2 regions of the Cellulomonas sp. H30R-01 genome follow, and region 2 is predicted to be linked to the other one. Evidence: predicted binding sites of a transcription regulator. Region 2 holds the regulator's gene; the other holds the start of a gene.
What was found. The regulator HspR, encoded in region 2, represses chaperone genes until heat shock. The targets are predictions, from matches to a motif close to AAGTTGAGTCNNNNNGACTCAACTT.
Positions count from the first base shown of each region.

Region 1: a site for HspR is predicted at 1,526-1,550, ahead of clpB (ATP-dependent chaperone ClpB). Genes of this name have one in related genera too.

Region 1 is NZ_CP048210.1:3,343,056-3,346,732, forward strand. Features, by position in the region: gene clpB (ATP-dependent chaperone ClpB) at 1-1,474, opposite strand, end outside; gene GXP71_RS14965 (hypothetical protein) at 1,618-2,493, opposite strand; gene GXP71_RS14970 (histidine phosphatase family protein) at 2,706-3,362, shown strand; gene GXP71_RS14975 (alpha/beta hydrolase) at 3,663-3,677, shown strand, end outside.
Region 2 is NZ_CP048210.1:4,200,255-4,203,931, reverse strand. Features, by position in the region: gene GXP71_RS18770 (hypothetical protein) at 1-426, shown strand, start outside; gene GXP71_RS18765 (L-fuculokinase) at 513-1,970, opposite strand; gene GXP71_RS18760 (heat shock protein transcriptional repressor HspR) at 2,086-2,499, opposite strand; gene GXP71_RS18755 (DnaJ C-terminal domain-containing protein) at 2,596-3,588, opposite strand; gene GXP71_RS18750 (nucleotide exchange factor GrpE) at 3,617-3,677, opposite strand, start outside.

The DNA.
Region 1 (3,677 bases), 860 kb from region 2:
GGAGCAGCCGCTCGGCGTCGGTGCGCAGCGTGTCGAGCCGCGCCTTGAGGTCACCGACGAGGTTGTGACCCGCCTTCTCCTTCTCCCACCGCGCGGTGAGGGACGCGAGGTCCTCGCGCCGGTCGGCGAGGTCCTTGCGCAGCCGCTCGAGACGGTCGAGCGACGCGGGGTCGTCGGACTCCTGGAGGACGACCTCCTCCATCTCCAGGCGCGTGACGGCGCGCTGCAGCTCGTCGATCTCGACGGGCGAGGAGTCGAGCTCCATGCGCAGCCGGGACGCGGCCTCGTCGACCAGGTCGATCGCCTTGTCGGGCAGCTGACGGCCGGTGATGTACCGGTCGGACAGGGTCGCGGCGGCGACGAGCGCGGCGTCGGAGATCGTCACCTTGTGGTGCGCCTCGTACCGCTCCTTGAGGCCACGCAGGATCGCGACGGTGTCCTCGACGGACGGCTCGCCGACGAACACCTGCTGGAAGCGACGCTCCAGGGCGGGGTCCTTCTCGATGCGCTCGCGGTACTCGTCGAGCGTCGTCGCGCCGACCAGGCGCAGCTCGCCGCGGGCCAGCATGGGCTTGAGCATGTTGCCCGCGTCCATCGCGCCCTCGGACCCGGCGCCCGCGCCGACCACGGTGTGCAGCTCGTCGATGAACGTGACGACCTGCCCCTCGGCACCGGTGATCTCGGCGAGGACGGCCTTGAGCCGCTCCTCGAACTCGCCGCGGTACTTGGCGCCCGCGACCATCGCCGCGAGGTCGAGGCTCACGAGCCGCTTGCCCCGCAGGGACTCGGGCACGTCACCGGCGACGATGCGCTGCGCGAGCCCCTCCACGACGGCCGTCTTGCCGACGCCGGGCTCGCCGATGAGCACGGGGTTGTTCTTGGTCCGGCGGGAGAGCACCTGCACGACGCGGCGGATCTCCGAGTCGCGCCCGATGACCGGGTCGAGCTTGCCGTCCCGCGCGCGCTGCGTCAGGTCGATGCCGTACTGCTCGAGCGCCTTGAACGTGCCCTCGGGGTTCGGCGTGGTCACGCGCGCGTTGCCCCGGACGTTCGGCAGCGCGGCCGCGAGCGCGTCGCGGCTCGCACCGGCGGAGCGCAGCGCGTCGGCCACGCCGGACTGCCCGGCGGCGAGCCCGAGCAGCAGGTGCTCGGTCGAGACGTAGTCGTCGCCGAGCGCGCGCGCCTCGGCGGACGCGGCCTCCAGGGCGGCGGCGGTCGCGCGCGACGCGGACGGCTGCGCGACGGTCTGGCCGGCCGACGACGGCAGGCCGACGAGCGTCGAGCGCACCGAGCGGCCGAGCGCGGCACGGTCGGCGCCGACGGCGTCGAGCAGCGCGTTCGCGACGCCGCCCTCCTGCTGGAGCAGGGCGTTGAGGACGTGCGCGGGCTCGAGCTGGGGGTTGCCGGCGGCCGACGCCTGCTGGATGGCGTCGCCGAGGGCCTCCTGCGAGCGGGTGGTGAACTTGGCGTCCACGGAATCTCCTGTCCGAGCGGTATCGGGGTCTGCCCGACTCAACATCGACCAAACTTGAGTCTATTCCGCTCAACTTGGCCGAGCGACCCGATCCGATCGGTGACGACGGCGGGGCCGGCCGTCCGGGCACCCTCGCCGACGCGTCAGGACGTCGGCCTGCCCGCGCACTGGCCGCGCCGGGTCCCGTCGACGGTCACCCCGTCGAGCACGGCGACCCCGCCCACGTTCGCGCGGCACACCAGGTCACCCGCGACGCGCACGTCGCCGACCCGCACCGGGCCCACGTTGCGCAGGAGCGTGAGCGTGCCGCCCACGGTCGTCGTCGGTGCGTCGGGTCCCGTGGGGCACGTCGCGCGGGGACCCACGTCGACGGCGGCCGCTGCGTCGCGGACGGTCACGCCTCCCGCGACGTCGGTCCCGCACACGATCACGCCGAACGGCGGTCGGGTGATCTGGAGCGACCCGCCGAGCGTCGAGTCCAGGATCCACGTCCAGCCGTCGGTGATCCGGACGTCGCCGTCGACGGTCGCGCGCTCCAGGTCGGTCTCGAACGCGCTCGACCGGACGTCGCCCAGCACGTGCACGTCCGCGAGCTCCAGCCACTGGCCCGGGCCGGTGACGTCACCGGCGACGGTCGAGCCGAACGCGAGCACGACCGCGGTTGCGGCGCGCAGGCGGATCGCGCCGAGGTCCGACCCGTAGACCTGCACCGACCCGGCGACGCGCAGCGTCCCGTCGACGGTCGAGTCGCGCAGCAGCAGGTACGAGCCCTCGGCCTCGAGGACCCGCACGTCGCCGTGCACGACGGAGTCGGTGAGCTCGCACGGCCCGTCGACGAGCAGGTCGCCGTCGACCACGACGTCACGCGCCTGCCACGGCAGGGCGCTGCAGCGGGTCACCCCGGACCCGTGCCCCGTCCGCTCCCGCGCGTCCGCGACCCCCGCGGGTCCGACCAGGGCACCCGTCGCGAGCGTCACGGCGGCGAGCGCCACGGTCAGCCGGCGGACATGAGCACGCATGGTCCTGCTCCCGACGTGTGGGGACGTGACGAGCCCAGTGTCCTCGCACCCTGCGGCCGTCACCGGTCCGATCGGGCAGCCGTTCGGATGGTCCGACCGTCGCGCGGGCGTGCTGCCGGCGAACGGTCGCCGACGCGTCACCTCCCCGTCGGCCGGGCGACACGTCGCGCGCCTAGCGTCGCGAGCGACACCGAAGAGAGAGCAGGGCGACGATGACCCTCACGATGACGCTCGTCCGGCACGGGCGCACCCACTTCAACGCACGCCGCGTCCTGCAGGGACGCTGCGACTCCCCCCTGACCCGCGACGGCCGCGCCGGCGTGCGGACCACCGCGCGGCACCTCGCCGACGTCCCGTTCACCGCCGCGTGGTCCTCGCCGTCCGGCCGGGCCGTCGCCACCGCGGTCGAGCTGCTGCGCCACCACGACGGCATCCCGCTGCGCACCGACCGCGGGCTGCTGGAGTACGCGTTCGGGATCTACGAGCAGAAGCCCGAGAGCGTCCTCGACCAGGTCGTCGCGTGGCCCGACCTGGTCACCGAGGTCCTCGCCGGTCGCCACCCCGGCCTGCCCGGCGGCGAGCACGCGCGCGACTTCATGGACCGCACGCGCGACGTCTTCGCCCGCATCGCCGCGCAGCACGAGGACGGGCACGTCCTCGTCGTCGGCCACGGCCTCACGCTCGGCGCGTACCTGGCGACGGTCGACGAGGTCGGCCTGGTGCCGCTCCCGAACGCGTCCGTCTCGACCGTCGATGTCGACCGCGACGGCACCCCCCGCATCACGAGCCTCGCCGTCGACGTCGCGCACCAGGGCCACATCGCGGCCCGCCCGATGCGCACCGCGACGGCGGTCCCGTCGGTCGCCTGACGCACGACCCGCCGTTCGACCCGGTCCTGGGTACCGCTCAGGCGCGTCCAGCGACCGCCAGGACCGGGTCGGCGAGCGCGGCAGTCACCCAGGACCGGGTCGGCGGGCGCGGCGGTCACCCACGACCGGGTCGGCAGGCGCGGCGGTCACCCACGACCGGGTCGGCAGGCGCGGCGGTCACCCACAACCGGGTCGGCAGGCGCGGCGGTCACCCACAACCGGGTCGGCGGGCGCGGCGGTCCGTGACGGCCGGTCGGCGTGTGCTGCCGGCGCGCGGGTGTCCGGTGGCAGGATCGCCGCATGGACGACGACGTC
Region 2 (3,677 bases):
CTCCTCTGGCTCACCCGGGACGAGTACGACCGCGGCCCGACCGCCCCGCCCGCCGACCCGCGACGACCCGGTGAGCACGTCGCCGACGACGAGGGTCCCAACGCGTGGGACTCGCACGAGCCGACACGACTCGTCTGGCTCGTGGACCGGCCCGACCCCAACGCGGGGCACGCGCCCGTCGACGCGATGCACGCCGGCGACACGCCCGGCTACGTCTCCCCGTACGACGCCGGCTTCCAGCGGCTGCCGTGGGCGGCCGCGCTCGCGTGGAGCCACCTCGGCGGGACCGCGTTCCCCGTGCAGTCACAGCAGGACGGGTTCACGCCCTGGTACCTCGAGCTCGACGAGCTGCCCGGTCTCAACTTCGGCGGCGGCAACGCCCAGGTCGACCTCGAGTCGGACGCCTTCGACTGGTCCTGCGGCTGACGCACGCCCCGCCGCCGCGTCGCCGGTTGTCGCGCGGCGGGCCGCGACCGGCTGGGCTGCCGCGCTGGCTGTCGCGCGGCGGGCCGCTACCGGGTGGGCTGCCGCGCGGCGGCGACGAAGCGGTCGAGCGCGGCGGCGACGTCCGGCCCGGCACCGGGCTCGTGCCCGGGCACCGGTGACGACCGGATCGCGAGCGCCGGCCGTCCCGTCGCGCCGAGGCGGTCAGCCGCGAGCAGCGCGGCCCCGGCGGCGACAGGCTCGGCCTCCGCGACCAGCCGCAGCGGCGTGGGGCTGATGCGCGCCTTGAGGCGCAGCCACGCCGGGTTGGCCGTCATCGGCCCGCCGAGCACCGCGACCGACGTCGGCGCTCCGGTCCCGGCGAGACGGCTCTGCTCGTCGAGCATCCATCGCGCCTGCAGCGCCAGGCCGGCGAGCAGGCCGAACGTCGCCTGCGCGGTCGACCGGCCGTCGACGGCACCGAGGACGCGCGGTGCGGCGGTCGGGTCCGGGTCGGGGGTCTGGCGGCCGGAGACGTACGGCAGGACGAGCAGGTCGAGCGGGGCGTCGCCGAGGTCCGCGACCTCGGCCATGAGCGTGTCGACGTCGACACCGGACGCGCGCGTCCGCAGCCACCAGCCGACAGCCGCCCCCGCGCTCGACGAGCCCGCGAGCAGGGCAGGGTGCTCGCCGGTGACCGTCCGGACCAGGCTCATCCCGGCCGCGGCGACAGGAGCGGGCACGGGGTCCGACGTGAGGATCGTGCAGACCGCCTCCGCGGTGCCGACCGAGTCGGCGGCCTCTCCCGGGCGCCGCACGCCCGCGGCCCAGGTGCCGACCGGGTGGTCGTGGCCCGCGATCGTCACCGGCGTCCCGGCCGCCAGCCCGGCGTCGGTGAACGGGCCGTCGACGACCCGTCCGAGCAGCTCTCCTGGGGCCAGCACCTCGGGCACCTGCGACGGCCGCAGACCGACCTCGGCCAGCAGGTCGGCGTCGAAGGCGGTCGGGAGGTCACCTGGTCGCCCGAGCCGGTAGGCGCCGGTGCGTCCGGCGAGCGTGTGGTCCGTCGCGAGCCGACCGGCGAGCAGCAGCCCGACGAGGTCGGCCGCGCCCGCCCACCGGCCGGCGGTGCCACCGGCGTGCAGGGCGTCGGGGTCGTGCGTGCGCAGCCACTGCCACGTCGCGAGCGGGACCTTCGCGCTGGCGCGGACCCCGGTGGCGGCGAACAGGTCGGCGCGGCCGATCCGGGCCGCGAGCGCGTCGGCCTCGGCACCCGCGCGGTGGCCGTCCCAGCGCAGCCAGTCGCCGCGCGGGGTGCCGTCGGGGGCGAGCGGCACGCCCGTCTCCGCCATCGACGCGATGCCGACGGCGACGGGGGCGGGGCCGGCCGGGAGCACGCGCGCGACGAGACCGGCGAGGACGACGGCGGCCTCGCCGGGCGACGGTGTCGGCGCGGCCGACACGGCGAGCACGCGCGGCGTGAGCACGTCGACGAGCGCGACCTTGGTGTTGGTGGTCCCGACGTCCACCCCGAGCGCGGTCAGCACCGCCCCATCCTCGGGCATCCCCGACCGACCGCGCCGAGTTCGCGAACCCGGCACCTGGTGGCGGGCTCGGCGACCGCGCTGACGAGTCGCGAGCCGGGGGCGGGGCAGCCCCGGGTCAGGAGCGGGGGCGCCAGAGGACCAGGGCGCCGGTGTCCTGGCGCGGGCGGCGGCGGGTCTCGCGGACCGTGCGCTGGACGGCGACGACGTCGCCGCGCGGGTCGGCGGTGAAGACGCGACGGCCGGGCTCGACGAACGCGCGCAGGTACTCGACCTGGCGGCGCAGCCCGTCGACCTCGGCCTCGAGCTCGAGGATGCGCTTGATCCCGGCGAGGTTGACGCCCTCGTCCTGCGAGAGCCGCTGCACCTCGCGGAGCGTCGCGATGTCGCGCAGCGAGTACCGCCGTCCGCGCCCGCTGGTCCGCCCCGGCGACACCAGGCCGAGCCGGTCGTACTGGCGGAGCGTCTGCGGGTGCATGCCCGCGAGCTCGGCGGCGACCGAGATCACGTAGACCTTCGCGTCGTCCGACACCACGTCACCTCACCACCTCTCGCGTCGACCGGTCCTGGCGTCTGCCGGGTCGACGTGAGGTGCCGGGCGGTCGTCGCACCGGCACCTCACGTCGGCTCACTTCCTGGCGGCGTCCAGCAGGTCGGCGCGCACGTCCTCGCCGGACGTCGCGATGCCGAACGCCTGCACCGCCTCGCGTGCCGCGGCGGACAGCCGCTGCGGCACGACGACCTGCACGGTGACGAGCAGGTCGCCCACGCCCTTCGGCGTGGTGATGCCCTTGCCCTTGACCCGCAGCACGCGGCCCGACGGCGTGCCCTCGGGCACGCGGACCTTGACGGTCCCGCCGTCGAGCGTCGGCACCTCGATGGTCGCGCCGAGCGCGGCCTCGTCGAACGCGACGGGCACGGTGACCCGCAGGTTCGGGCCGTCCGACGAGAAGACGGGGTGCGGCGTGACGTGCACGGTGACGACGAGGTCGCCGGGCGGGCCGCCCGCGTCACCGGGGCGCCCCTTGCGGGGCAGCCGGATCTTCTGGCCGTCGCGCACGCCGGCGGGGATGCGGGCGGTGAACGAGCGACCCTCGACGGTCAGGCCGACGGTCGACCCCTCGGTGGCCTGCCGGAACGGCAGCGTCACCTCGGCGGCCAGGTCGGCCCCCTGCTGCGGTCCGCGAGCGCCGCCGAAGCCGCCCTGGTTGAACAGCCCGCCCAGGAGGTCCTCGAACCCGGCCCCGCCGGCGCCGCCCGCACCCGGGGACGTCGAGTAGCGGACGCGCCCGCCGGGACCGTTGGCCCCGCCGAACATGCCGCCGAACAGGTCCTCGAAGCCGGCGTTGCCGCCGCCGCGACCGCCCGCCGTGAAGCGGGCGCCGCCCGCCATGGCGCGCAGCTGGTCGTACTGCTGGCGCTGCTCGGTGTCGGACAGGACCGCGTAGGCCTCGCCGATCTCCTTGAACTTCGCCTCCGCGACCGCGTCACCCGGGTTGTGGTCCGGGTGCATGCTGCGCGCGAGCTTGCGGTACGCCTTCTTGATGGTCGCGGCGTCGGCGTCCTTGGGGACGCCGAGAACCGCGTAGAAGTCCTTCTCGAGCCAGTCCTGCCCGGTCACGGCGCCTCCCTCCTGGTGGTGATGATCGTCAGCCCTCCGGGTCCACGACCGCCACGCGGGCGGCACGCAGGATGCGGTCGGCCGTGCGG